Linked DNA regions of Parafrankia discariae. The protein of the gene in region 2 interacts with the protein of the main gene of each other region in a pairwise test. Links are inferred from orthologs where the notes say so. Each region holds a gene or a part of one and is shown on either strand. Other genes may lie near its edges. The genes, in order: ftsZ and B056_RS0101975.

Region 1 (15,944 bases), 220 kb from region 2 along the record:
ACCCGGCCCCGGGAACCGTCACCCGGGGCCGTTACCCGCGGACGGCCACTCAGGACCGGCCGGCGTACCGCAGCGAGCGCACGGCGACGACGAGCGCCGCCGCCGCGACCGCCGCGCAGACCGCGAGGTCGACCGTCACGTGCGCCCAGTCCACCGCCGGGGCGAACCCCTCGGCGAGGGCGTCCACCGCGTAGCTGCTGGGCAGCAGGTCACGGGCCAGCCGGCCGATGCCGGGCAGCCGGTCGGCGGGGATCACGCCGAGGAAGAGCACCACGCTCATGCCGAGCTGCCCGGCGACCGTGGCCAGCTCCGGCTTCGGCGCGAGCAGGCCGATCGCCGCACCGATCCCGGCCAGGCTGGCCCCGGCGAGCACCGTCACCGGGACGAGCAGCCACAGGCCGCCCAGGGGCAGCCCGTAGAGGAGCGCGCCCACCACCACGGTCACGATCGTGCCCGGTACCGCGAACGTCGCGTACGAGGCGGCCGTGCCGAGCACCACCGCGGCGCCGGGGATGGGCAGGGTCAGGTAGTAGTCGAGCGCCCCGGCCGCACGCAGGGCCCCGAAGCGCTGCGCGAGCAGGTTGAGCGCGACGAACGCCACGACGAGCACCGTCGATCCGGCCACGACGGAGGCCGCCGCGGAGTTGTCATCGATGTCGACGATGCCCCGCAGCAGGATCATGATCCCCAGGGACTGGAACGCGGCGACGAAGAGCAGCGGTACCCGGGCCACCCGGGCACGGGCCAGCTGCCCCCGGTAGACAGCCGACACCGCCGCCGGGAAGGCGGTCGCCGGGGGAAGCGGCACGGGCACATCCGCCGCGGCGACCCCATCGGCCTCGACCGCGGCCCCGCCAACGTCGGCGGCGGCCCCGCCGGCCTCGACCGCGGCCCCGCCGGCGGCCCGGCCCTTCCTGCCGCTCCTCTTCCGGTCCGCACGACCGGATGAACGGTTCTCAGGCGGCACGGCGGCCACCCCGACACCCGTCGCGGGCGGCCGGCCGGCCGGACCCGCCGGGGTGGCGGGGTGAGGTGTCGTCAGGGTCATGTCCGCTCCAGATCACGGCAGGTTCCGCCGAGAGTGAGATACACGTCCTCCAACGACGGAGTCGCGAGACTGAAGTCGTCCAGGGCGGCGAACGCCGGCCCCGTGGTGAGGCGGCCGAGGGCGTCCCGAGCCTCGGCGTGGGCCAGCCGGGTCGTCCACCGGCGGCCGGTCACCCGCGCCGTGGCGGCGAGCCGGGCCACGGTCGGGTCGTCGACCGGCGGGTCGTGCCGCCAGACCAGGTCCAGCCGGACGTCGTCGGAGACCGACGCCTTGAGCCGGCCCGGCGAGTCACAGGCGATCACCCGGCCCGCGTCGAGTACGGCGACCCGGTCCAGCACGGTCTCGGCCTCCAGGACGTTGTGCGTGATCAGCACGACCGTGGTGCCGCGCGCGGAGCGGCGGCGTTCGAGCGCCGTCCACACCGAGCGGCGGGCCACCGGGTCGAGGCCGGTCGTCGGCTCGTCCAGCACGAGCACCGGGCGCTCGCCGACCAGGGTGGCCGCGACGCAGGCGAGCCGGCGCTGCCCGCCCGAGAGGCGTCCGAGCGGCCGGTTCACGACCTCGCCCAGGGCGAGCTCCTCGATCACCTCGTCGCGCTCCCGGCGGGCGCCCGCCCGGGACAGCCCGCGCAGCCGCGCGGTCGTCTCCACCGCGACACCCACCGGCAGCTCGGCCAGCGCGAGGTCGTCCTGGCCCAGGTAGGCCGCCATCCGGGCGGCGGTTCCGGGCCGGCTGACGACGTCGTGCCCGAACATCGTGATCGAGCCGGTGTCGGGGCGGAGCAGGCCCATGAGCTGGCGGACGAGAGTCGTCTTGCCGGCGCCGTTCGGACCGAGCACGCCGAAGACCTCGGCCGGACGGACGTCGAGGTCGATCTGGTCGTTCGCGAGGACGGCGCACTCCCCGGCGCCGTGCCGCCGGGTGAGGCCACGCACGGCGTAGCTCAGCACGGCTGTCATTCTCGCAGCCGACACGCCGAGCGGAGGCCCGGGGCCGATGCCGCCGACGTCACACCGGCGACACCTACCACCGGCGTGACAGCCGGGTCACGTACCCGGAGCACCCCCACCACCGCCTCGCACCATGTCATCGGACCGGACGGGATCAGACCGCGCTGCTCATCCAGACGACGATGTCGAGGATGCGCAACGGGGTCACCGCCGGGCCGCCCGGCGGCACGAGGCCGGTGAGCCGGCGGAACTCGTCGGCGTTCTCCCGCAGGTCGTACTGCATGGCGCGGACGAGCAGCTGCATGTACTCCCGCCACGACCGCCCGTCGCGCGGCGACGGGGGGACGCACTCCTCGTGCTGGTAGAAGATCCGCACCTTTGAGTCGAACAGCGGCACCAGCGCCGGGCGCTTGCGGTGCAGCACCTTGGCGATCAGCGATCCCTTGACGTCGCGGTCGGCGACGTCGGGGTCGTCCAGCGGGTCGTAGAGCGCCGCGACCAGGTCGAGGGTCACCTCGTCCGCCTCGATCAGCTCGATACCCGGAGGCAGCCGGTCCAGCGCCCGCTGCAGCAGCGGGGTCAGCGCGGTCAGCGTGTGCATCCGGTCGAGGTCCACGTTCACGCCGAGCAGGCAGGGCGCCAGCAGGTCGCCGGTGCACAGCAGATCCGGGTCGCCGTTGGTGACGAGCCCGTCGTAGTAGGGGTACGCGTACCGCAGTCCCCGTTTGCGTGGCCCCAGGTACTCCTCGAGCAGGCTTTCCGCGTCGAAGACCTCCCGGGTGCCCCTGGCCAACCTCACCCGAGTGCCCCCTTCGTCGTCAGGCGGACCGTCCGTAGCACGGCCGCCGGTCAGGTCCCGCCACCCGGCCGTGCCGGTGGACGTCCCCCCTGGACCTGGTGCAATCCTGCCCTGTCCCGGTCGGACGATGGAAGACGACCCTCCTGACGGCCGTCGCGCTAGGCCGATCGCGGCGCCCGGCGCCCTCCCGCGCGCGGCGCGGGGGGCCTCGCTCCGCCCAGCCGTGCCCGCCCCCAACGTGCCGGGTGGGCACCTCGGGGGGTGGAACGCCGCCAGGCTCGCGGGCGGTCGCTCAGCGCTGGCCGGGCTGCAGCGGGACGAAGTGCACGGCCGCCGGTGAGATGCCGGGCGGGGCCGGGTCGACGACCCGCACCCCCGAGAGACGCCCGAGATCGACCAGCCGGGCCGCCGGCGCCCGCACGACCGCGGCGAACAGGCAGCCGCACCGGGCGCGCAGCGCGGTGGCCTCCTGCCGCGCGCGCTCGGCCGCGGCGGGGTCCGTGCTGTCGTGCGCGCGGGTGTCGGCGGCGGCGGCCTCGCTGTCGAAGGCGGCCGTGAGGTCCGCGACCGGGTCGCGGACGGTGGCGGCCGTCACCATCCCGTCCGGCGGGACGCCGAAGAACACCTCGAGCGTCCGGTAGGCGGTGAAGATCCGCAGCATCTCGTCCGGCGTGCGGTAGCCGGCCAGACTGACGACGGCGTAGAGGTCGGCGTCCGGAGCCGCCCGGGTCAGGCCGTCCAGCTTCGCCGCCGCCTCGGCGGTGTACGCGGCGGGCGACTCACCGGCGGCCGGGCCGACGATGACCGTGGGCTCGACGGGCCCGGCCGGCGCGTCGCCGGGACCTGGGCCGGGTGGATGGCTGCCGTCGGGATCGGCGCCACGCAGCATCGTGGTGACGGCACCGACGACGATGAGCACGACCAGCCCGAGCACCAGCAGCCGGCCGACGGCTTCCAGGACCCGCCCGGTGACGACACCGGCGCGTCCCGGCGGCGGCGGGCCGTCGCCGTCGGAGTACGGGCCCTCGCCCGCCGCCCGGCCGCGGCGCAGGCGGGCCCGGGGACGGTCGCGCGCGCCGGCGAGGCCGCCCGCGACCGCCGCGAGCGTCCGCCCGGCCGACGGGAGGGCGGCGTCGTCGACCCGGTCGAGCAGCCGGATCACGAAGCGTCCCGGCCCACCGGCCGCGCGGCCGTCGCCACCGGACGCGTCACCCGTGGGCGACGCGGACACGGCGGGCGACGCGGACATGCTGGACGCGGCGGGCGACGCGGGAGCATCTCCCGGACGGCTCCCGGTCAGGGGGGCCGCCCCGGAGGGACCGCCCGCCGAGGGCGCGTTCCCCGCAGGAGCGTCGACGGTCGGCTGATCGACCGCGGGCGGGTGCCCGGCTGCCGGGTGCCGCCCGGCGGGCGGATGCCCGGCGGTCAGGTGCTGTTCGGCGGGCGGCTCGTCGGCAGGTTGGTCACCGGACTGTGGATGACCGAAAGACGGGTCGCTGGCAGCGGAAGCGGACGCGGAGTCGACGGAGGCGGCAGGCGCGGGTTCGGCGGGCACACGGGCCGCCTCGGGATCGCCCCCCGCGGACGGCGCGGAGGGCGGGCCGGGGTCCGCGGGCACCGGTGTCCTCACGTCTGGTCGCGCAGCCGCTTCACCGCCTCGGCCAGGTCGTCGGGATCGGGGCTGGTGAACTCGACCCAGGTACCGTCCGCCGGGTGCGCGAAGGCCAGCCGGGCGGCGTGCAGCCACTGCCTGGTCAGCCCGAGCCGCTGGGCCAGCGTCGGATCCGCCCCGTAGGCGAGGTCGCCCACGCAGGGATGGCGCAGCGCCGACATGTGCACCCGGATCTGGTGGGTGCGGCCCGTCTCCAGCCGCACCGACAGCAGCGAGGCGGCGCGGAACGCCTCCTCGGTGTCGTAGTGGGTCACGCTGGGCTTGCCGTCCGCGACGACGGCGAACAGGCCGGGCCGGCGGGGATGGCGGTCGATGGGGGCGTCGACCGTGCCGCGCAGCGGGTCGGGGTGCCCCTGGACGACAGCCCGGTACTCCTTCTCGACCTCGCGCTCCCGGAAGGCCCGCTTGAGGAGGGTGTAGGCGCGTTCGCTCTTCGCGACCGCCATCGCCCCGGTCGTGCCGACGTCGAGGCGGTGCACCACGCCCTGACGCTCGGCCGGGCCCGAGGTGGAGACCCGGTAGCCGGCGGCGGCGAGTGCGCCGATGACCGTCGGACCGGTGAACCCGGGGGCCGGGTGGGCCGCGACACCGACCGGCTTGTCGACGACCACGATGTCGTCGTCGTCGTGCAGGATGCGCAGGCCCTCGACCGGGGTGGGCTCCATCGTGACGGGGCGGGGTGGGGCGGGCAGGGCGACGTCGAGCCAGGCGCCGCCGCTCACCCGGTCGGAGCGCCCGCGGACCTGGCCGTCGACGCTCACCTGGCCGTCGTCGACGAGCGTGGCCGCGGCCGTGCGACTCAGGCCGAACATGCGCGCGATGGCGGCGTCCAGGCGGATACCGTCGAGGCCGTCGGGCACCGGCAGCGAGCGCCGGTCGGTCTCGGCCGTGCTCACGCGCCACCTGCCCCGGCGCCACCGGTGTTACCCGGCCCGGTCGAGTCGGCTGGCCCGGGTTCGGGTTCGGGTGGCGGGGCGGTGGAGAGGCGCGTGCCGTCCAGGCCGATGCCGCGTAGAGAAAGAATGACCGCGAGCACTCCTCCGCAGACGATCGCCGAGTCGGCGACGTTGAAGATGGGCCAGTGGTGGATGTGGACGAAGTCCACGACGTGCCCGCGCAGCGGCCCGGGGGCGCGGAACAGCCGGTCGATCAGGTTGCCCAGCGCGCCGCCGACCATGGCACCGAAGACGAACGCCCACCCGACGGAGGCCAGCCGCCGCGCGGTCACCACGACCACCGCGACGACCGCCAGCGCGATCAGGCTGAGGATGACCGTGGCTCCGCCGGCCAGGCTGAACGCCGCCCCCGAGTTCCGGGTCAGGCGCAGGTCGAGCACGCCGGGGATGATCTCGATCGGCGCGCGCCCGGAGAGCCGGGCGACGGCGAGCAGCTTCGTGCCGATGTCCAGGGCGATCAGGCACAGCGCGGTCAGCGCCACGACGAGCACCGCACGGTGTGAGGCGACCAGGCGGTCCCGCCCGGGTCGGGCCGGGGCGCCACCTGTCGGGGCGCCGTCTCCCGCGCCGGCGACACCCGGGGCGCCCGCGCCGGCCGCACCGATGTTCGCGGTGCTCCCGTTCACGGCGCTCCCGTTCACGGTGCTCCCGTGTCCGGTGCTCCCGTACGGGACGCCCTTGTCCATCCCCGGCTCGGCCACCACACACACCACTGTACGGGTGCGATCTCACGGGTCGACCGCCGGCGATCCGCGGCCCGGGGCGCCGTTCGCCGTCGGCTACGCTGAAGGAGCGGAAAGGCTTTGACGGGACGAGTAGCGGCGGGCGCAGTCGCAGCGAGCCGGGGGTGGTGCGAGCCCGGTGGCCAGCGCGCCGCGAAGATCACCCTGAGCTGTCGGGAGAACAGGGCCCCGGGCCCCCAGTAGATCCGGCCGCCGCGGCAGGACAAGAGTGGCCGCTCGGCCGCCGTCCACGAGAGATCGTGGAACGCGCCGGGCGCGCAAGGAGGGTGGTACCGCGGTACCTCGCGCCACCACCGGCCCGCGCCGGTGTGCGGCGGGGTGTCGTCCCTCCGCCGGAGTGCCCCACCGCCGACGGAGACCAGCCACGATGAGTACCCCCGACGCCCCGACGCCCGCGTTCCGCCCACTGCCCGCGCGGGTCGACCTGCCCGCCTTCGAGCGCGAGACGCTGGAGCGCTGGAAGGATTCCAAGGTCTTCCACCGCTCGCTGCAGGCCGGCACCGACCGGCCGCTGTGGGTGTTCTACGAGGGCCCGCCGACCGCGAACGGCAAGCCGGGCGCCCACCACGTCGAGGCCCGGGTCTTCAAGGACCTCTTCCCGCGCTACCGGACGATGAAGGGCTACCACGTGCCCCGCCGGGCGGGCTGGGACTGCCACGGCCTGCCCGTCGAGCTCGCCGTCGAGAAGGAACTCGGCTTCACCAGCAAGAGTGACATCGAGGACTACGGCATCGCCGAGTTCAACGAGAAGTGCCGCGAGTCGGTGCTGCGCCACGTCGCCGACTTCTCCGCGATGACGGAGCGGATGGGCTACTGGGTCGACCTCGACGACGCCTACCGGACGATGGACACCTCGTACATCGAGAGCGTCTGGTGGTCTCTCAAGCAGATCTTCGACAAGGGCCTGCTGGTCGAGGACTTCCGGGTCACCCCGTACTGCCCGCGCGACGAGACACCGCTGTCCGACCACGAGGTCTCCCAGGGCTACAGCGACACCGACGACCCGTCGGTCTACGTGCGGTTCCCGATCGTCGAGGGCCCGCGCGGTCTGGCCGAGCGGGGCGCGCACCTGCTGGTGTGGACGACCACCCCGTGGACGCTGGTCTCCAACACGGCGGTCGCCGTCCATCCCGAGGTCGACTACGTGCTGGCCCGGGCCGCCGGCGGTGAGCTGCTCGTCGTCGCCGAACCGCTGCTGACCGCGGCCCTGGGCGAGGGCGCCGAGGTCGTCGAGCGCTTCACCGGCACCGAGCTGGCCGGCACCCGCTACGCCCGGCCGTTCGAGCTGGTCGCGCTGGAGCGCTTCGAGGAGGCCGCGGCGAAGACCGCCGTCGGCAGAGGTGCGGGGACGTCCGCCCGCCCGCACTCGGTGGTGCTCGCGGACTACGTGACGACCACGGACGGCACCGGCCTCGTCCACCAGGCGCCCGCCTTCGGCGCCGAGGACCTCGCGGTCTGCCGCGCCAACGGCCTCGGCGTCGTCAACCCGGTCGGGACGGACGGGCGTTTCCTGCCCGAGGTCCCGCTGGTCGGCGGGCTGTTCTTCAAGGACGCCGACGCGCCGCTGTCCGCGGACCTCACCGCCCGCGGTCTGATGTGGCGGGCGGCGACCTACACGCACAGCTACCCGCACTGCTGGCGCTGCCACACGCCGCTGATCTACTACCCGCTGCCGTCCTGGTACATCCGCACGACCGCCGTCCGCGAGCGGCTGCTCGCCGAGAACGCGCGGACGGACTGGCACCCCGAGCGCATCCGCGAGGGCCGCTACGGCGAATGGCTGCGCAACAACGTCGACTGGGCGCTGTCCCGCAACCGGTACTGGGGCACCCCGCTGCCGGTCTGGCGTTGCGAGGCCGATCCGGCCCACCTGACCTGCGTCGGCTCGCTGGCCGAGCTCTCCGAGCTGACCGGCACGGACCACTCGGCGCTCGACCCGCACCGCCCGTTCGTCGACGACGTGACCCTGCCGTGCCCGACCTGCGCGGCGACCGCCCGGCGGGTGCCCGAGGTCATCGACGTCTGGTACGACAGCGGCGCGATGCCGTTCGCCCAGTGGGGTGCCCCGCACCGCAACGCCGACGAGTTCGCGAAGCAGTACCCGGCGCAGTACATCTGCGAGGCGATCGACCAGACCCGGGGCTGGTTCTACACGCTCATGGCCGTGGGCACGCTGGTCTTCGACCGGTCGTCCTACGAGACCGTGCTGTGCCTGGGCCTGCTGCTCGACGCCGAGGGCCGCAAGATGAGCAAGCACGTCGGCAACGTGCTGGACCCGTTCGACCTGTTCGACCGGCACGGGGCGGACGCCGTCCGGTGGCTGATGCTGGCCGGTGGCTCACCGTGGTCGGACCGCCGGGTCAGCCACGAGTCGATCGAGGACATCGTCCGCAAGATCCTGCTCACCTACTGGAACACCGCGTCGTTCTTCGCGCTCTACGCGGGCGCGGCGGACTGGCGCCCGACCGGCGCCGACGGGTCAGGCGCGGGGGCCGCGGCCCCGGCCGACCGCCCGGTGCTGGACCGGTGGGCGCTCTCCGAGCTCGCCGACACCGTGGCCGAGGTGGACGCCGCCCTCGACGGCTTCGACTCGCTGCGCGCCGGGCGCCGCATCGCCCGCTTCGTCGACGACCTGTCGAACTGGTACGTCCGGCGCTCGCGGCGCCGATTCTGGGCGGGTGACCCGGACGCGCTGGCCACCCTCTACACCTGCCTGGACGGCCTGACCCGGGTGATGTCGCCGTTCACCCCGTTCCTGACCGACTGGCTGTGGTCCCGGCTGTTCGCGGGCATCCTGCCCGGCGCCCCGGACTCGGTGCACCTCGCCTCGTGGCCGCAGCTGCCGGCGGACCTCGTCGAGCCGGGCCTGGCCGAGCGGATGGACCTGGTGCGCAGAGTCGTCGAGCTCGGCCGCGCGGCCCGCGCCGCCAGCGGGGTGCGCACCCGCCAGCCGCTGCCGCGCGCGGTGGTCGGCTCCTCTGCGTTCGACGACCTCTCGGCGGAGCTGCGCGCGCAGATCGCCGAGGAGCTCAACGTCGTCGCCGTCGAGGCCGCGACCTCGGATCTCGTCGACATCAGCGTGAAGCCGAACTTCCGGGCGCTGGGACGGCGCTTCGGCAGTCGCACGAAGGCGGTCGCCGCCGCCGTCGCCACCGCCGGGGCCCCGGTGGACGGCCGACTGACCGTCACCGTGGACGGCGAGGCCATCGAGCTCGGCGGGGCGGATCTGATCGTCACCGAGACGCCGCGTGAGGGCTGGTCGGTGACAAGCGAGTCGGGTCTGTCGGTCGCCCTCGACCTGACCGTCACCCCGGAGCTGGCCCGCGCCGGGCTCGCCCGCGACGTGGTGCGCGTCCTGCAGGACGCGCGGCGGGCCGCGGGGCTGGAGATCACCGACCGGGTCGAGCTGCGCTGGGCGGCCAGCAAGCAGGACACGGTGGCAGCGCTGCGCGAACACGCGGCGACCGTCGCCGACGAGATCCTGGCGACGGTCTTCCAGGAGGCACCGGTCGAGGAGCCGGCTGACGCCGCGGGGGCCACCGCCCCGGCGGAGCCGGCCTGGCACCGGGGATCAGCCGCGGAACTCGGGCTGACCTTCGCCCTGACCAGGACGACAGCCGCGCCGCCGGTGGTTGGCTGACCGCTGCCCGCCCGCCCGCGCCGGTGGAACGCCCGTCGGCGCGGGCCTGGGCGGAGACAGCCGTGGTTTCCCGGCCCCGGCCGCGCGGCCGGGCGGGGTGTCGTCAGCCGCCGGCGCGCCGGACGGCCGCGACAGGCAGCAGGGCCGCGGCGAGGCAGCCGACGATCAGTGAGGTGTACGACCAGGTGGCCGCGCCGAACAGGCCGACCACGGCCAGCACCGCGGCGATGACCACCAGGGCACCGCTGACCATCACCATGGTGGCCTAGAACTCCTGCATGCCCGGGGCCTCGCGACGACCCGGGTCGAGGTCCGGACGACCGCCGTGACCGTTGCTCTCCCGCGCGAGCGTCGCGGCGCCCATCTGCGGGCCGCCCTGGAACGCCTGCGCCCCCACGTGCTGGGGCTGGGGTGGCTGGCCGCCACCGGTCTGCGCCATCCCGACGCTCGCGGGGGCCGGGGTGGGCGTCGGCGCGCCGGGGTTGAGCCCGGGGCGCGCCGGCATGCCCGGCCCGACGGCCGGCTGGGTGGGCATGCCGTCCAGGTCGCGCAGCTGCATCTCCAGGTAGGCACGCAACCGCGTGCGGTACTCGCGCTCGAAGGCGCGCAGCTGCTCGACCTGGCCCTCGAGGCGACGCTTGTCGTCCTCGAGCCCACCGAGCTGCTCGGCGACGTGCGCCCGGGCCTCACCGAGGATCCGGTCGGCGTCGGCGCGCGCGTCGCGGCGAGCCCGTTCCGACTCGGCACGGGCTTCCCGCAGCGCCTCGTCGGCGGTCCGCTGGGCGAGCACGAGCGTCCGCGCGACCCGCTGCTCGATGTCGGCGTCGTTCTGGCCACCGGCTCCCGGACCCGTGCGGGCCGGGACCTGACCGCCCCCGCCCACCAGCGCGGGCATGACCGCCGTCGGACCACCGGACACCGGCGGACCACCAGGCACGCCGGGGGCACCGAGACCGGGTCCACCCGGACCGCCCGGACCCGCGCCAGGCGGGCCGGCGGGCATCGGGGGCCGCTCGCGGGCGGCCTGGGCCGCCTGCGCGGCCTGGGCCTGCGCCTGGGCCAGCTGCCGGCGGGACTCCTCGAGCTGACGGCGCAGCTGCTGGTTCTCGTCGAGGATCTGTGCCGGGACACCGGGACCGCCACCGCCGGAGCGACGGGCCTCGTCGAGCTGCCTGCGCAGGTCGCTGCTCTCGTCGAGCAGTCGCGTCAGCTCGGCCTCGACCTCATCAAGGAAGGTGTCGACCTCGTCCTCGTTGTAGCCCGTGCGGAATCTCGTCGGGCTGAAGACCTTGTTCTGAACATCCTGCGGTGTCAGCGCCACGTTGCCTCCTCGTGCGGCATCGCCGCTCCCCGAAGAGAGGGCGGTCTGCGGGCAGTCTGCCTTGCCCGCACTCGCGGTGTGCACACGACCTCAGTCACAGCCTCTGCGCATAGCTCTGCAAAACGACGATCACTATGAAGAGAAGCAGGAAACCGAGGTCAAGCGCAACGCTACCTACCCTCAACGGCGGGATGAACCGCCGGATGAATCGCAACGGAGGGTCAGTCGCCGTGTACACGATCTCGAAGAGCAGGACCAGGGGACCGGTCGGCCGGAAGGAACCACTCAGCGCGAGCACCAGGTCGATGACCCACCGAGCGATCAGGAGCAGCAGGTAGGCCGTCAGCACCCAAAAGAGCAGAGTTCCAAGTGCGCTGATGGTGCTCTCTCCCGGGAGGACGAGGGGAAGTGGTGACGACCCTACTGGACGATCTTGCCCTGGCTACGACTGGTTGCTACGACTGGTTGTAGAACCCACCCTCGCGGATGCGTCGCTTGTCTGTCTCGGTGACCTCGACGTTGTGCGGCGAGAGCAGGAAGACCTTGTTGGTCACCTTCTCGATGTCGCCGCGGAGCCCGAAGATCAGCCCTGCGGCGAAGTCGACCAGCCGCTTGGCGTCGACGTCGTCCATCTCGGTGAGGTTCATGATAACGGGAGTCCCGTCACGGAACTCCTCACCGATCTGACGGGCCTCATTGTAGCTACGCGGCTGGAGCGTCGTGATCCGGTATGGCCGGGGCTCCTCCACCGGCGCCACCCGGCGCATCGGCGTCGGCACGGGCGGTCGCAGATGCTCCACCGGTGGGCGTCGCGGCATGGCGACATGCTCCTCACGTGCATCGATCCGGCGGACCGACCGGTCTATCGGTACCGGGTCGAGCGTGGCCCGCCGATCCTCCCGGACAGCGCCTCGGACGGCGTCGTGATCGCCGTCGTCATAGTCGTCGTCGAGATAGTCCTCGTCCTCCTCGGCGAGCCCGAGGTAGACCATCGCCCTGCGACCGAGCCCCATGGGCGCGACTCTAAGGGACACCGTGCCGTTCACCGAACAAAGCGGTGCCGATCCGAAGGTGTGTCGCGCCCTCCGCAACCGCGTCCTCGAGATCACCGGACATCCCGGCGCTGACTAGCGTCGCGGCGGGATGTTCGGAACGAAGTCGTTCGGCTACCTCACGGAGTCGCGCAAAGGCCGGCCTGGCGGGTGCTCCGCGTGGCGCGACAGCCATCACACCCGCCAGAACAAGCCCTTCGGAGCCGGCGACGAGCTCGGCGAGCGCCGGTACCTCCGCGGGCAGGGCGCCGCCGCGAGCGCCGTCCGCGGCCCCGGCGGGGGACTCGTTCTCCCTGGTAGACAGGGCGTTTCGCGCCCCGGGTGCACCCGGGGCGGCGGCCGGCCCCGCGAGGTCCAGACTGACCTGTATGCACACGGATATCTGACGACCACGTGCCGTTGCCGCCCGGGAAAGGGCCTCGACCAGTCGCGCTCGGTCCACCGACTGCACGCAGTGCGCCCAGCCCGCCACGGCCCGGGCCTTGTTGCGCTGGAGCTGGCCGACGAAATGCCAGACCGGCACATCGGGCCCGGTGGCCGACCCGAGGGTCGGAGCATGATCCACACGTGATGGACGCCATGCCCCCGACGTGTCGGCCAGCGGACTCGACTCCCGGGAACGATCACCATCGGACCACATCGTGTGCTCCTCCGGGCCGCCCGCGGCGGCGCCGGCCAGCGCCAGCCGGACGGCCTCGGCCTTCGGGCCGGCCTCCTGCTCGCGGTTCTCGGCGAAGTGCCGGACACCCAGCGCGACCAGCGCGAGGACGTCCTCGGCGGGCCGGGTCTTGCTGACGGCGATCAGGGTCAGCTCCGCCGGGTCACGGCCCGTGTCCCGGGCGGCCACGCCGATCCGGTCACGGACGATTGTCAGCCGCTCGCGCAGCTCCGCGAACCGGCGCGGGTCCGTCTCGCGGCCGGGGCCGGGTACGGGCCCGGTCACGGCAGCCAGGCGACGCCGGCGAACCGCCCGGTCCGCCCGTCGCGGCGGTAGGAGTAGAGATCACCGGACTCGGCACTGCAACGATCAGAGACCACAACACGGCCCACACCCGCCGCCGCCAGCTGGGCGCGCAGCCCGGCCCGGAGATCCAGCGCCGGGGTGCCCGAGCGGGTCCACGACCCGCTGCCCGGAACCTGCCGCTGGACGTCGGCGCGCATCTGGGCGGGCACCTCGTAGCACCGCCCACAGATCGCCGGGCCCAGCGTGACGTCGATCGACGCGCGGTCGGCCCCGAGCTCGTCGAAGATCTCCAACGTGGCCGTCAGCACACCCGCCGCCATGCCCTGGCGGCCGGCGTGCGCGACGCCCACCGCCGCCGGCGACTCGAAGATCACCGGCACGCAGTCGGCCACCAGCACCGCGAGCGCGACGCCGGTCGTGTCGGTGACCATGGCGTCGGCCTCGGGCTGCGGCCCGGGTGCCCGCACCAGGCTCACCCGGGCCCCGTGCACCTGCCGCATGAACTGGACCGGCCGGCCGACCCGGGACACGAGCAGCCGCCGGTTCGCCTCGACCGCCTCCGGGTCATCACCCACGTGGTCACCGAGGTTGAGCCCCGCGTACGGCGGCGCGCTCGTGCCGCCGTCACGCGAGGTCACCAGGAGGGGCACCGCCGCCTACTTGAGGAAGTCGGGGACGTCCAGCTCGTCGTCGTCGGCCACCGGGCGGACGGGGCGGCGCGGCGGGTAGGTCGGACGCGGGCCGGGACGGGCCGGGTCCGGGCCGCGGCCGGCCTGCGGCGGGGCGCCGCCGACCGGAGCGGCTCCGGGCCCGCCCGGGACCCCGTTGGGAGCGGCCCCGCCGGGCCCGAGCCCGGTGCGGGGCAGGCCCTGCGCCGAGGCCGCGTGGGCCGGAGCGCCGTGCCCGGGAGCCTGGTGGCTGGGAGCCGGATGGCCGCCGCCCTGGATGCCGGCAGCCGGCGCGGAACGGGCGTAGCCGCCCTCCCCGGCCTGGTCCGGGTGCTCCCGACGGGGCGGCCCACCCATGGGCCGCTGGTCGCCGGCGGAGCTCACCGCCGGCGCGCCGGCCTGGCTCGGGGCGCGGTCGTCGGGCAGCGGATCCGGCACGTAGTGGCCGACCTGCTGGCTCGTCGGCGGCAGGTAGGTCGAGTGGGTCGGCGCGGGCCGCGGCGGTGCCGGCACGTTCGGGATCGGCGGCAGCGCCGTGGTGCTCGGTGCGCCGCCCGGGCCCGGCTGGGCCGCCGGCTGGCCGGGGGCCCCCGGCTGGGGCGGGCCACCGGCCGCACCACCCGGCCCCGGTGGCCGGCGCTGGGTGGCGAGCGTGCGGGTCCGCCGGTCCTGCACGGTGTCGAACCCGGCGGCGATCACGGTGACCCGCACCTCGTCGCCGAGGGCGTCGTCGATGACCGCACCGAAGATGATGTTCGCCTCGGGATGGGCCGCGTCGGCGACCAGCTCGGCCGCGGCGTTGATCTCGAACAGCCCGAGATCGGACCCGCCGGAGATGTTCAGCAGGACGCCCTGTGCGCCGTCCATGCTGGCCTCCAGCAGGGGGGAGGCGATGGCCTGCTCGGCGGCGACCGTGGCCCGGTCGTCGCCCCGCGCCCGGCCGATGCCCATCAGGGCACTGCCGGCGTGCGACATGACCGTCTTGACGTCGGCGAAGTCGAGGTTGATCAGACCAGGGGTGGTGATCAGGTCGGTGATGCCCTGGACACCGGAGAGCAGCACCTGGTCTGCGCTGCGGAAGGCGTCCAGGACGCTGATGTCGCGATCGGTCATCGCGAGAAGGCGGTCGTTCGGGATGACGATGAGGGTGTCGACCTCATTGCGGAGGGTGTCGATGCCCGTGTCGGCCTGGGTCGCGCGGCGGCGGCCCTCGAAGGTGAACGGACGCGTCACCACGCCGATCGTCAGCGCGCCGAGTGAGCGGGCCACGTTGGCGACGACGGGAGCACCACCGGTGCCGGTGCCACCGCCCTCACCCGCGGTCACGAAGACCATGTCGGCCCCCTTGAGGACCTCCTCGATCTCCTCGCGGTGATCCTCGGCGGCCTGGCGGCCGACCTCCGGGTCGGCACCGGCCCCCAGGCCACGGGTGAGTTCACGGCCGACGTCGAGCTTGACGTCGGCGTCGCTCATCAACAGCGCCTGGGCGTCGGTGTTGATGGCGATGAACTCGACACCCTTCAGCCCGACTTCGATCATCCGGTTGACGGCGTTTACGCCGCCTCCGCCTATCCCGACGACCTTGATGACCGCGAGATAGTTCTGGGGGGCTGCCATGCGGTGTCGGTCCTCCAGCGGCGTCGGTGGGCGAGCAGGGGGGCTCCCCGGCTCCGTTAGCCCGCGGCCTTACGACCGATTGGAGCGGGGAAGCAGCCGAGCAGCCTCAACCTTCACCGTCAGCTAGACGGTTACAGTTATGTCAACTTCCGACTGTGGATCGGACAGTAGGCACGGCTTCGTCGGTGGTCAAGGACGCTGGCGGCGCGTCACACGGATGGGATTCGCGTCCCGTTCGTCACACCGGTCCCGGCTCGCCCGGGGCAGCTCCGCAAAGGCCCTGCCCGGTGGTGTGTACTGCGTGGCGTGACCGGTCCGCACTCCGACGACGCTCCGGCCGCTCCGGCCGCTCCGACCGCCCGCGCCGCCGCGTCGCCGCCCGTCGTCCCCGACCCCCGCGACCGCCCCAGGCAGCCCCGGCGGGTCCACTTCCTCGGCATCGGCGGCGCCGGACTGTCACCGCTCGCCCAGATCCACCTGGCCGCCGGCGGCCAGGTCTCCGGCAGCGACCAGG
Region 2 (12,726 bases):
GCGCTCGACCGACTCCCGCCGGGCGAGGAACTCGGCCTCGGTGACGATGGGAGCGCGGCGGCGACCGCTGTCACGGCCCTCACGCCGGCGCTGGCGCTTCGCCTCCAGCCGGGTGGAACCGCTGACCCCGCGGACGAGGTCGTCGTCCCGGCGCGTCTCGCGCACGTGCACGACGGTGTTCGGGGGGTCGTCGGGGGTCGGCGTGGTCTCCGCGCCGGTCCCGGAGCGGCGACGGCGCCGGCGACGCCGCCGGGATCCGCCGGCGCGGTCGTCGTCCGAACCGTCCTCGGCCAAGTCGTCGGCGCCGTCCTCGAGGTCCGCGCCCTCCTCGGCGTCGGACTCCTCGTCGGCGTCGGGATCGGTTCCGGCCACCAGCTCGGCGTCGGAGTCCGTCTCCTCCGCCTCGTCGAACGTCTCCCGCGCCGGCGCGCGCCGCGACCGGCGGCGGGCGGGCCTGGGCTCGCGCTCCCCCGGCTCGGCTTCGAGCTCGCGGTCGTCACGCTCCTCCGCCTCGTCGCCCGACTCGTCGGCGAGGTCGCTGGTCTCGGAGATCTCGTCCTCGCCACGGGCCCGGCCACGGCCGCGGCGGCCGCGGCGCCGACGGCGGGTGCCGCCCGGCCCGGCGTCGTCGGCGTCCCCGTCCCCGTCGACGGACAAGTACTCGCCGCCGTCGAACGCCTGCTCGCCGCTGTCCGTCTCCAGTGCCTCACCGAACTCCGCGGTGTCGTAAGCGACCGCGTCGTCGGCCGCGTCAACGATCTCGTCGGCCGGGACGGCCTCGTCGAGGTCCGCGCCCGGGAGACCGCCGCGACCGGTCACGGCGGGCTCGACCGGCGCCTCGTCGTCGGCGGCGCGCCGGCGACGGGGCCACGGATCCACGACCGCCGGCTCCGGCTGCTGGAACATGATCATCGCGACGGGGCGCCGGGCCGGCTGCCGGGTCACCGGCGCGGGGGCCGGCGCCTCGGCACCGCTGGTCCACGTCGGGGCGACCGCCCGGGTGCGTCGCCGCGGGGTGCGCTCGGCCCGCGGGGGCTCGGACGCGCCGGGCGCCTCGGCGGCGGCAGCGGTCCGCGCGGCGGCGACCGCCCCGGTTCCGGCCACGGGAGTGGTTCCGGTGGTTTCGGCGGCCACGGTCGCGGTGGTGGTGTCAGTGGTGCCGGCGGTGCCCGCCTCGGCGGTGGTATCCGCCGCCGCTTCGGCGATCGGCTCCACCAGCGGGTCGCCGGCCTCGTCGACGCCCGGCCCGGAAGCCGGCGGGGTGGCCGCCACGACCGGCGACGTGGCCCCGACGGCCGACGAGTCCGGGGCCGACACGGCGGTCGGGGCGGGCACAGAAGCCGGAGTGGACACGGAAGCCGGAGTGGACACGGAAGCCGGGGCCGGCACGGCGACCGGAGCAGCGGCGGCGGGAGTCCGCCCGACCGCCGCGTCCGCGCCGGATGACGCGGGCGCGGTGGATTCGACGCCCGGCGCACCCGAGGACGTGCCGGCCTCGGCGGCCGGCTCGACCTTCGTGGCCGTCCGACGAGCACGGGTCCGACGCGGCTTGGTCGCGGCGGGGGCCGCCTCGCCTGGCGCCGTAGTGTCAGCGGGCGCGGCGGGCGCGGCGACGTCGATCTTCGCGGCCGACCCGGAGGAGTCGGCGGTGACGTCCGCACCGGCCGCGGTCGCCGCGGCGGCGGGCGACCCGGTCTCGGGGGACGCCGTCACGGGCGCCTTCGAGTCGAGCGCCTTCAGGTCGGGCGCCTCGGCGGCGGGCGACACGACGTCAGGCGACGCGGCGTCGGCGGAGGCAGAGGTGGCTGGAGTGTCGGACGCGGCCGCGCCGGCCTCCCGGGACACTCGGCGCGGCCGGGTGGTCCTGGCCCGCCGGGCCGGCTTGGTTGGCGCGGCTTCGGGCGCCGGCTCGGCGGCGGCCTCGACCAGCGGGACCGCGGTGTCCGGCGCGCCGCCGGCCTCGGCACCGGTGGCGGCGCCGGCACCGGTGGTTCCAGCCGCGGCGGAATCAGCCGGGGCGACGGGCGGGCCCGCCTCCTCGGGGGGCGACCCGGCTGGTCGGCCGGCCGCGCGGCGGCGCCGGGCGGGACGTTGCGGCGCGGTCTCGGCGACCGCGCTCTCAGGGGCCGCGGCAGCCGCAGGGGTGTTGTCGGAGGGCACAGTCTCGGAGGGCACCGTCCCGGGGGACGGTGCCTTGGCAGGCACCGCCTCGGAGCGCGTGGCCTTGTCCTCGATGATCTGATCTTCGGGCACGGGTTATGAAGCCTCTCGGGCTCCCGGGCGCGCTGTGTCAGCAGTCGCGGCCGCGCAGAAGCCACTGTCTCGGTCCGACGGTGGTGCCGCCGGCAATCCTGCGACGCCCTGCATCACGCTCCGAGTTGACCCACCAGCCGGGCAGCCTCGTCGCGGTCCGGTACCAGCGGGTCCGCCAGCGTTCCGTCCTCGCGCAACCGGCCCTGTTCGAGTCGTGTTGGCTCGGGCGGCACCGGGACGCTGAGGACGGCGACCGCGGAAAGGGCGGTCAGCACGTCGTCGGGTCGAACGGCGGGCGTCGTGTGCCGTACGACCACGTCCAGTATCGCACAGGTGTCGTTCTCTGCACGGCAAACGGCCCAGACCACGGCCTCGCGCACGTCCACGCGACGCCGTCCGTCCTTGGTGGCCCGCTCGACCGTCAGCGATTCCCGGCCCAGCAGCTCGGTCACCGCGACGTCCAGATCGGCGGCCGCGACGCCCGGCATCCTCAGCCGCCACCGGGACGCGTCGATGCGGTCGGGCAGTGGCGGGCTGTCCGCCGCGACGCAGTGCAGGACGTCCAGCCCAGGTGGGAGCGCCGCGTCCAGTGCCGCGCGGACCTGCTCGGGCTCCATCGGCGCGGACAGCGCGACCTCGAAGTACTCGGCCTCGCTCGCGGCGCCGGTGGGCGCCGCGCCGACCCACGACACCCGGGGATGGGGACTGAACCCGGCCGAGAACGCGACCGGTATCCGGGCCCGGCGCAGGCCGCGTTCGAAGGTCCGGGCGATGTCGCGGTGCGAGAGGAAACGCAGCCGCCCCCGCTTGGCGAACCGGACCCGCACCCGGGCCACCACCGGCGGGGGCGGCGGGCCCTCAGGTCGACGAGGCACTTGCCCGCGCCAGGTCGGACGGAACAGCGGATGACCCGCCGGCGCCGGTGCCGGTGCCGGCACCGGCCGCGGCGGCCGGGTCCGGCGCTCCGGCAGGAGGCCCCACCGGGATCACCGGGATCAGGGTGCGCCCGGTGGGCCCGATCTGGTTCTCGGTTCCCATCGTCGGGCACACCCCGCAGTCGTAGCAGGGCGTCCAGCGACAGTCGTCCAGCTCGGTCGCGCGCAGGGCCTCCTGCCAGTCGGCCCACAGCCAGTCACGGTCGAGGCCGGCGTCGAGGTGGTCCCACGGCAGGACCTCGCGCTCGTCGCGCTCGCGGGTCGTGAACCAGTCCAGCGAGACACCGAGCCCGGTGAGCTCCGCCTCGCACGCCGCCTCCCAGCGGGCGAACGAGAAGTACTCGCTCCAGCCGTCGAAGCGGCCGCCGTCGCGCCAGACCCGCTCGATCACCCGGCCGACCCGGCGGTCACCGCGGGCCAGCAGGCCCTCGATGATGCCCGGGCGCCCGTCGTGGTAGCGGAAGCCGACCGCCCGGCCCACCTCCCGGTCGGCGCGCACGGTGTCCCGCAGCAGCTTGAGGCGCCGGTCGGTCACCTCGTGGGACGCCTGCGCCGCCCACTGGAACGGCGTGTGCGACTTGGGGACGAACCCGCCGATGGACACGGTGCACCGGATGTCGCGGTGACCGCTGGCCCGCCGGCCGGCCCGGATGACCTCGCGGGCGAGATCCGCGATCTCCAGGACGTCCTCGTCGGTCTCGGTGGGCAGGCCGCACATGAAGTAGAGCTTCACCTGCCGCCAGCCGTTCGCGTAGGCCGTGCTGACCGTGCGGACCAGGTCCTCCGCGCTGACCGTCTTGTTGATGACCTTACGGAGCCGTTCCGAGCCGCCTTCGGGGGCGAAGGTGAGCCCGCTGCGGCGGCCGTTGCGGGAGAACTCGTTCGCGAGGGTCACATTGAAGGCGTCCACCCGGGTGGAGGGCAGGCTCAGCGCCGTGTTGGTGCCCTCGTAGCGGTCGGCCAGGCCCTTGGCGATCTCGCCTATCTCGCTGTGGTCCGCGCTCGACAGCGACAGCAGGCCGACCTCGGAGAAACCCGAGGCCGCGAGCCCGGCGTCGACCATCTCGGCGACGGTGGTGATGCTGCGTTCCCGCACCGGACGGGTGATCATGCCGGCCTGGCAGAACCGGCAGCCGCGGGTGCAGCCGCGGAAGATCTCCACGCTCAGCCGCTCGTGCACCGTCTCGGCCAGTGGCACGAGCGGCGCCTTCGGGTACGGCCACGAGTCGAGGTCGGTCAGGGTGTGCTTGGCGGGCCGTTCCGGGACCTCGTCCCGGTTGCGGGTGACCGCCGCGATCCGCCCGTCCGGCCGGTAGGTGACGTCGTAGAACCCAGGGACGTAGACCAGCTTGCGGCGGGCGAGGCGGTGCAGCAGCTCGGTCCGCCCGCCGGGCGAGCCGGCGGCCTTCCAGGCGCGGGTGAGGTCGGTGATCAGCAGGACGGCCTGCTCGCCGTCACCGATGACGACGGCGTCGACGAAGTCCGCGATCGGCTCGGGGTTGAAGGACGCGTGCCCGCCGGCGATGACGATCGGCCAGGCCAGGCCGTCGCCCGGGGCCGCGCGGTCCGCGGTGTGCAGCGGGATGCCGGCGAGATCCAGGGCCGAGAGCAGGTTCGTGTAGCCGAGCTCGGTGGAGAAGCTGACCCCGAAGAGGTCGAAGTCCGCGACCGGGCGATGGCCGTCCACCGTGAACTGCGGTATCCCGTGCTCACGCATCAGGGCCTCGAGATCCGGCCAGACCGAGTAGGTGCGTTCGGCGAGGACGTCCGGCTGCTCGTTGAGGATCTCGTAGAGGATCTGGACGCCCTGGTTCGGCAGCCCGACCTCGTAGGCGTCGGGGTACATCAGACACCAGCGGACCGCGGCGTCGCCCCAGGGTTTGACGACCGCGTTCCCCTCGCCGCCGACGTACTGGACGGGCTTCCGGACCCGTGGGAGCAGCGGCTCCAGGAGGGGAAACAGCGACTGTCCGGACATGCCCGCGAGCCTACGGCACCGCAGCGTGGCCGACCGCCTCAGGCCTCAGAGCGCGTAGGGGTCGGAGCGCGAGCGCAGGCGGACATTCTGCAGCAGCCCGACCGCGATCATGTTCGCGAACATCGAGGAACCGCCGTAGGACAGGAATGTCAGCGGAAGGCCGGTCACCGGCATCACGCCGAGACACATGCCGATGTTGACGAAGATCTGGAAGGTGAACCAACAGACCACGCCGGTGGCGATGAGCGCGCCGAACGAGTCCTGCGAGTGGAAACCGATCGTCAGCGCCCGCCAGAGCACCACGCCGAGCAGGACGATCACACCCCCGGCCCCCAGATAGCCGAGCTCCTCGCCGGCGACGCTGAACACGAAGTCGGTCTGCTGCTCGGGCACGAACTGGCCCTGGGTCTGCTGGCCCTCGAACAGACCACGGCCGGTGATGCCGCCGTTGGCGATCGCGGTCATCGCCTGGTCGACGTTGTAACCGGTCGACGACGCCGCCTTGTTCTCGGAGACGAACGAGGTGAGGCGCGCCTCCTGATAGGGCTTGAGCAGGTGGAACTGGAGGATCGCCCCGCCGAAGAGAACCCCGCACAGGATCAGGCCCAGCACCCAGCGCCGCGGCGCGCCGCTGACCGCCAGCATCCCGAGGGTGACGAACACCAGCACCATGACCGTGCCGAAGTCGGGTTGCAGCATGATCAGGGCCATCGGCACGACGGCGAGGCCGAGCACCAGCAGCACGTCGCCGTGGCCCGGCGCGCCGCGGCGGATGCCGGTGTGCCGGTCCTCGTGTTTCTCCCCGAGGATCATCGCGGCGCCGACGACGAGCGCGACCTTGGCGAACTCCGACGGCTGGAGCTGGAAGCCGGCCGGGAGCACGATCCACGAGTGGGCCCCGTTGACGGTGGTGCCGACCACGAGAACGGCGACGAGACCGACCAGCGAGCCGAGATAGACGAAGGGCGCGTAGGCCCGCAGGATCCGGTAGTCCACCAGGGTCGCGGCGGCCCCGAGCAGCAGGCCGATCATCAGATTCAGCAGGTGGCGTTTCAGGAAGGTCTGCGGGTCTCCCCCGGCCTCCTCCAGCCGCTGGCGGGTGGCCGACCAGACCAGCAGGGCACCCAGCAGGGCCAGCGCGATCACGCTGATCTGCAGAACCCAGTCGAGCCGCCGCAGCGGCGAGTGCCGCCCCGAGGCGCGGTCGCGCAGCTGCCCGATCCGCCCCCGGACCAGCACCGGGGAGGAACGCAGCGCGGTGGGCCCCTGCTCCTGCGTCATCATTCGCCTCCCCTGCCACCGGTGGACGGCCGTTCGCCGCCCGCTGTTCCCGTTGCCGTGGTTCCCGTGCCGTGGTCGCTGTTCTCGCTGCCGGGTCTCGTTGTCAGCCGCGGCCGGTTGGGCCGCGCGCCCGCGCCTCCCGCTCACCTGCCGCCGCACCCGCCGCCACCGGGCCGCCGGCCGGCTCACCGCTCTGGTCACCCGTGAGCACCGCCGGCGCCGTTCCCGTGAGCGCCGCCGGCGCTGTCTCCGTGAGCACCGCCGGCGCCGTGCCGGTGAGCACCGCCGGCGCCGTGCCCGTCGGCACCGATCCCGGCAGCGCCGCACCCGGGGCCGTCGTGCCGGCCGTGCCGGGAGCGGCCGCGGGGGCGCCGGAGGCCGCGGCGAACGTGCCGTCACGGCTGAGCTTGGGCAGCTCGGCCGGTGGCTTGCCGCCGGGTACCGCTCCGGGACGCCCGACGCCGTAGAGCGCCTGGTAGATCTCCTTGGCCACGGGCGCGGCGTACTCGGCGCCGGTTCCCGACTCCGGGATGCTCACGACGACCGCGAACTGGGGGTCGTTCGCCGGGGCGAACGAGGCGAACCACGAGGTGTCGCCCTTGCCCTCGACCTCGGCGGTCCCGGTCTTGCCGGCCACCGGGACCATGTCGCTGGGCCAGTCGGCGAACACCCCGGTCGCCGTGCCGCCGCCCTCGGTCGTCACCCCGGTCAGGCCGCCCCGGATGTAGGCGAGGATCTCCGGCGAGACGGGCAGCCTGCCGACGACCTTCGGCTCGATCGGCTTCACCTCCCTGCCGTCCGGCGAGACCGTGGCCTTGGCCAGGGTGGGCTGGTAGATCGTCCCGCCGTTCGCGATGGCCGCGTAGGCGGTGGCGAGCTGCAACGGACTGACGGAGAGGTACTGCCCCTGCCCGATGGCGAACTGGACGGCCGCACCGGCGTTGTAGAGGTATCCGTCGACGCAGGCCTCGGCCGCGTACTTGCGGAAGCGCTCGGCCTTCGTCGGGTCGGACTCCTCCGGGTAGCCGTTCTGCGCGCGCCGGCAGTAGGAGTCCTTGAGCTCCTCCCAGATCTTCTTCGCGTCCGCCCGGTCGACGACGGAGCCGGCGGTCTCGCCCGGCAGGTCGATGCCGGTGCGCCGGCCGAAACCCATGGCCTCGGCCATGTGGATGAAGTACTCCTTGGGCTCCGGGTAGGGGCCACGGCCGTTGCGCAGCCCGCCGTCGGCGACCCAGGCGTCGTAGGCGAACTTGTCGAAGATGACGTCGCAGGAGATGACCAGCGCCTGGTGCAGCGTGATCGGGCCCGCGGACGAGCCGTCGAAGTTGTGGAAGATCTGGTCGCCGACCTGCAGAGTCGGGGCGCAGTCGTAGGTCTGGTCACCGGTCGCGCCCAGGTTCTGCATGGCGACGGCGGTCGAGACCACCTTGAACGTCGACCCGGCCGCCGCCGAGCCCTGGAAGGCGCGGGACAGCAGCGGGGTGCCGTTGGCCGGGTCTGACAGCGCGGCGTAGTCGTTCTGGGAGACACCGCCGACGAACACCGACGGGTCGTAGGACGGCAGGCTGGCCAGCGCGACGACGCCGCCGGTGCGCACGTCCAGCACCACCGCGGAGGCGGAGCGGGCTCCCCCGCCGAGCGAGTCGAGCGTCTTCGCCAGCGCCTCCTCGGCCGCGCGCTGGACGTCGAGATCGAGGTTGAGCACGAGGTGGTCGCCGCTGACCGGCGGGGTCGTCGACGCGGTGCCCGCGACCCGGCCGAACCGGTCGACCTCGAGGCGTTCCACGCCGTCCGCGCCGCGCAGCGCGTCGTCGTAGGTGTACTCCAGGCCGGAGACGCCGATCAGGCTGTTGAGGTGGTAGCCCTTCTCGTCGCCCTGCTTGTCGAGCTGCTCCTGCGAGACGGGGGCGAGGTAGCCCAGCTCGTGCGCGGCGAGCCCGCCGTTCGGGTACTCGCGGACGGCCTGCAGGTCCGCGGACACGCCGGGGAAGCGGTCCGGGTGCTCGATCACCGCGAGCGCCTGCGCCGGGGTGACGTCCTTCGCCACCGGGACCGGCTGGTAGGGCGAGCCGTTCCAGCAGGGCGCCCGCACCGTGGCCGAACAGAAGCGGACCCGCTGCTCGAGCTCGGCCAGCGGCGCCCCGATGACGGTGGCCAGCCGGTCGAGCACGGCCTTGCCCTTGTCCGCCTGGCGGTCGATGGCCGACCGGTTGACCGAGATGACCAGCGAGGTGCGGTTGCGCACCAGGGGCTGGCCCTCGTCGTCGACGATCATGCCCCGGGTGGCGGGGGTGACCACCTCACGGACCCGGTTGGTCTCCGCGACCTGGCGGTAGCGCTCGCCGTCGAGGATCTGCAGCACCCACAGCCGGGCGCCGAGCGTCACCAGCAGGGAGAGCACGAGGACCCGAAGGATCAGCAGCCGGATCCGCATCCGGTCGGTCACACCCGCCTCCGATCCCCGCGCAGGCGGCGGGAGGCCCCCGCCGCGAGCGGGAACAGGAACGGCGTGACGAGCAGGGCGTAGAGCCCGGCGGCGAGCGCGCGCACGATGGCCTGGCCACCGGTGAGGGCCGCGTCGCCCAGGATCGACGTGGTCGCCGCGTGGCCCAGGGTGCCCAGCGCCGCCGCGGCACCGACGGCGGCGAGCGGCACGACGATCGAGCGCTCCGCCGCGTTCATCACCAGGCCGGTGAGATACCCGACCAGGCACAGGACGAGTGCGGTCTGCCCGATCACATGGGTGGACAGCAGGTCGGCAACGAGCCCGACGGTGAAGCCCAGGACCGCGCCGAGCATCGGCCCCTCGATCAACGCGATGATCGCGAGCAGGACGAGGACCAGGTCGGGCCGGCCGAGCGGTGCACCGAGCCGGGCCACGACCGAGACCTGCAGGACGACGGCGACCAGCAGCACCACCACCGCGGCCGCGAACGTGCGCGGATGCAGGTTCTCCTCGGGGCTTCCGGTATCCCACACGGCCGGCTCAGCCCGCGCCCTCGGCCGCCGGGACGCCCGCACCGCCCTGCGCCTGGCCAGTCTGCGGCTGGCCGTTCTGCGCCTGGCCGTTCTCGGGCTGGCCGTTCTCGGGCTGGCCAGCCGGCGGCTGCGCGGCGGCGGGCGCGGGTGCCGGCCGGGGCGGGAGGACCCGGTCGCCCGGGTCCGCCGGCGGGCCGCCGATCACGACGCCGACCAGGTCGAGCGTGCCGACGGAGACGAAGGGACGCACCTCGGCGGTGCGCGAGAGCCCGCCGACATCCACCACCCTGGTCACCTCGCCGATCGGTACACCCGCCACATAGTCAAGACTACCGAACGTCACCAAACGGTCACCCTTTTTTACCTGGTACGAGGCGTCATAAAGGGTGAAGGTCAGCGAGCTCGGCCCCTGGCCGCCGGCCACCGCGCCGAGCAGCTGGGTGGTCTCCAGCCGGGCGCCGATCCGGCTGGTCGGATCGCAGAGCAGTTTGATCACGGCGGTGCTGTCGGTCACCGAGGCGACCGTCCCGACCAGGCCCGACGCGTTCACGACGACCTTGTCGACGGCGAGGCCATCCCGGCGGCCGGCGTTGATCGTCACCGTCCAGTCCATGCCGGTGACGTCGCCGACCGCGATGACCCGGGCCGGGACGATCGTGTACTGGCCCTTGTCCGCGAGCAGGCGCAGGTCGGACAGTTGCCCCGCCAGCCGGTCGATCTCGGCCCCGTCGGCGATCTGGCGCCGCAGCGCGGCGTTCTCCTCGTCAAGCCGGTCGGCGCGGTCGTGGTAGCGGTTCGGGTGGGTCAGCGAGGAGGCGGTGCGCCCCACCGGGCGGGTCACCGTGGTGACCGCGTTCTCCACGCCACCGACCGCCGAGTGCAGCGCCCCGCGCACCCCGGTCGCGGAGTCACCCGTCCGGTAGTCGAGCGTGATCAGCGTGAAGGCGAGGACGAGCAGCGCGGCGATGACGAGGCGGGAGCGCCTGGTGTCACGTCCCACGTCGGTCCTCCGTCACCGGTGCCGTCCTCCTGCCGTGTGGTCCGGATGGCTGCCGGCCCACGGTCAGCCGCGATGTTCCGGTGATGTTTCTACCGGGGCCGCGGCGGGCCCTCGAGCCGGGGCCGGCCGGCCACCCGGCCGCCGAAACGGCCGGACAAGCCTGGACCGGCGCTGTCACAACGCCCTCGGCCGCCGCCGCCACGGCACCGCGCGCCCGCGACCGTCGATCTTCCTGGTCGGACGAGCGGCGGGCCGGCCGGGTTCCCGACCCCGGGGGGCGGTCAGCGTTTCGGTTCGGAGATCAGGACCTGCTGGAGCGCCTCGAACTCCTCGACGCACTTGCCCGAGCCCATCGCCACCGAGTGCAGCGGGTTCTCCGCGATGTGGATCGGCATCCCGGTCTCGTGCCGCAGGCGCTCGTCGAGCCCGCGCAGCAGCGCCCCACCACCGGTCAGCACGATCCCGCGGTCCATGATGTCGCCGGAGAGTTCCGGAGGGCATCTGTCGAGAGTCACCTTCACGGCGTCGATCACCGCGTTCACCGGCTCCTCGATGGCCTTGCGGATCTCCTCGGCGGTCACCACGATCGTCTTGGGCAGACCGGTGACGAGGTCACGGCCGCGAATCTCCGCACTCGGCTCGTCCGGGATCTTGTGTGCCGAACCGATAGCCATCTTGATCTCCTCGGCGGTCCGCTCGCCGAGCATCAGCGAGTACTCCTTCTTGACGTAGGAGATGATCGCCGTGTCGAGCTCGTCACCGGCCGTGCGGATCGACTGGCTGGTGACGATCCCACCGAGGGAGATGACCGCGACCTCGGTCGTGCCGCCGCCGATGTCGACGACCATGTTCCCGGTCGGCTCATGGACGGGCAGGCCGGCACCGATCGCCGCCGCCATCGGTTCCTCGATGATGTAGACCTTGCGGGCCCCGGCCTGGTAGCCGGCGTCCTTGACGGCCCGCTGCTCCACGCCGGTGATGCCGGAGGGCACGCACACCACCAGCCGCGGCTTGGCGAAGTGCCGGCGGCGGTGCACCTTCTGGATGAAGTAGCGCAACATCCGCTCGGTGGTCTCGAAGTCGGCGATCACGCCGTCCTTCAGCGGACGGACGGCCACCACGTTGCCCGGGGTGCGCCCGATCATCCGCTTGGCGTCGGTACCGACGGCGAGGATGCCCGAGGTGGTCGTGTTGATCGCCACCACACTGGGCTCGTTGAGGACGATCCCCCTGCCGCGGACGTAGACGAGCGTGTTGGCGGTACCAAGGTCGACGGCCATGTCACGACCGAGGAATGACAGCGAACTGGACATCGTCGGGTGCCGGCCTTCCCGGGGGGCGCGCGGTTGGGACGGGTCCGGGCGGCGCACGCGGGCGTCACCGACCGGCCCGTCTCCGACCGACGCGCGAAACGCGTACAGAGTTCGTCGAGCGGGCGGGACGGCCCGGATGCGCCGCGCGAGAACACGGTCACGACGACCGACCGCAAGGTCGTTCGGCGCGACCCGCCGGACACGTTCCGGGCAGTTGAAAGCGTAGACCGCCCCCGGTGGGGTCACCGCGCCGACCGGGAAGCGTGTCACCCCGCGCGTAGCGGGGCGGGCACGGCACGCCGGTCGGCGCCACGCCATCCGGGACGGTTGCCGAGCGGGCGGCGCAGCGCCGCCGATCGGGCGCCGGGCCGCGGGCGCAACCGCCCCGGATCGGTGCCGAAACGCCCACCGGGACGGGCGGCCCGCGCGGCGACCCCACCGGGGTACCGCCGCGACGGGGCGCCGCGCGGCCGGCGGTTCACCCGCAACGGTGCCGCCGGCCACCCTCGGGGAGGCCGGCCGGAGCCGGCCGGGTCAGCTCAGGCCGGGGAAGAACAGGTCGATCTCGCGCTTGGCCGACTCGGGCGAGTCCGACCCGTGGATGAGGTTCTGGCCGATCTCGAGGGCGAAGTCACCACGCAGCGACCCGGGAGCCGCCTTCACCGGGTCGGTGGCACCGATCAGGCCACGCAGGGCCTCGACGGCGCGGGGCCCCTCGGCCACCAGCGCGACGAGCGGACCGGAGGTGATGAACTCCACCAGCTCGCCGAAGAACGGCTTGCTGGCGTGCTCGCCGTAGTGGGTCTCGGCGACCGAGCGCTCGAGGGTGCGCAGCTCGAGAGCGACGATCTTCAGCCCCTTGCGCTCGATGCGGCCGACGACCTCACCGACGAGGCCGCGGCTGACGCCATCGGGCTTGACCAGGATGAGGGTGCGCTCGGCGGACACGGGACTCCTTCAGAATCGTTTCGTCATCTTCGACGTGAT

Evidence for each region.
Region 1: the proteins of B056_RS0101975 (region 2) and ftsZ interact in binary tests that used the Escherichia coli proteins (3 or more experiments, as listed by UniProt). The link is inferred for Parafrankia discariae from one-to-one orthologs.

Annotation. Positions count from the first base shown.
Region 1 is NZ_KB891102.1:242,713-258,656, forward strand. What follows is about bases 13,117-15,944. They hold ftsZ (cell division protein FtsZ), read right to left. Parts: upstream 15,431-15,944; coding sequence 13,802-15,430; downstream 13,117-13,801. Other genes in these bases: B056_RS0101065 (YggS family pyridoxal phosphate enzyme), read right to left, coding at 13,117-13,124; pgeF (peptidoglycan editing factor PgeF), read right to left, coding at 13,121-13,795; murC (UDP-N-acetylmuramate--L-alanine ligase), read left to right, coding at 15,737-15,944. Outside these bases: B056_RS0101010 (ABC transporter permease), read right to left, coding at 50-1,048; B056_RS0101015 (ABC transporter ATP-binding protein), read right to left, coding at 1,045-2,007; B056_RS0101020 (DUF6308 family protein), read right to left, coding at 2,153-2,797; B056_RS0101025 (hypothetical protein), read right to left, coding at 3,090-4,028; B056_RS0101030 (RluA family pseudouridine synthase), read right to left, coding at 4,424-5,365; lspA (signal peptidase II), read right to left, coding at 5,362-6,129; ileS (isoleucine--tRNA ligase), read left to right, coding at 6,536-9,808; B056_RS43405 (hypothetical protein), read right to left, coding at 9,912-10,067; B056_RS0101050 (DivIVA domain-containing protein), read right to left, coding at 10,074-11,129; B056_RS0101055 (YggT family protein), read right to left, coding at 11,224-11,478; B056_RS0101060 (cell division protein SepF), read right to left, coding at 11,585-12,142; more of B056_RS0101065, read right to left, coding at 12,153-13,116. UniProt on the Escherichia coli protein: Essential cell division protein that forms a contractile ring structure (Z ring) at the future cell division site. The regulation of the ring assembly controls the timing and the location of cell division.
Region 2 is NZ_KB891102.1:463,335-476,060, forward strand. What follows is about bases 9,724-12,664. They hold B056_RS0101975 (rod shape-determining protein), read right to left. Parts: upstream 11,740-12,664; coding sequence 10,708-11,739; downstream 9,724-10,707. Other genes in these bases: mreC (rod shape-determining protein MreC), read right to left, coding at 9,724-10,426; ndk (nucleoside-diphosphate kinase), read right to left, coding at 12,274-12,664. Also shown: B056_RS0101940 (Rne/Rng family ribonuclease), read right to left, coding at 1-2,253; B056_RS0101945 (TIGR03936 family radical SAM-associated protein), read right to left, coding at 2,367-3,128; B056_RS0101950 (TIGR03960 family B12-binding radical SAM protein), read right to left, coding at 3,112-5,166; rod shape-determining protein RodA, read right to left, coding at 5,212-6,447; mrdA (penicillin-binding protein 2), read right to left, coding at 6,551-8,893; rod shape-determining protein MreD, read right to left, coding at 8,890-9,426; more of mreC, read right to left, coding at 9,434-9,723; more of ndk, read right to left, coding at 12,665-12,687. UniProt on the Escherichia coli protein: Forms membrane-associated dynamic filaments that are essential for cell shape determination. Acts by regulating cell wall synthesis and cell elongation, and thus cell shape.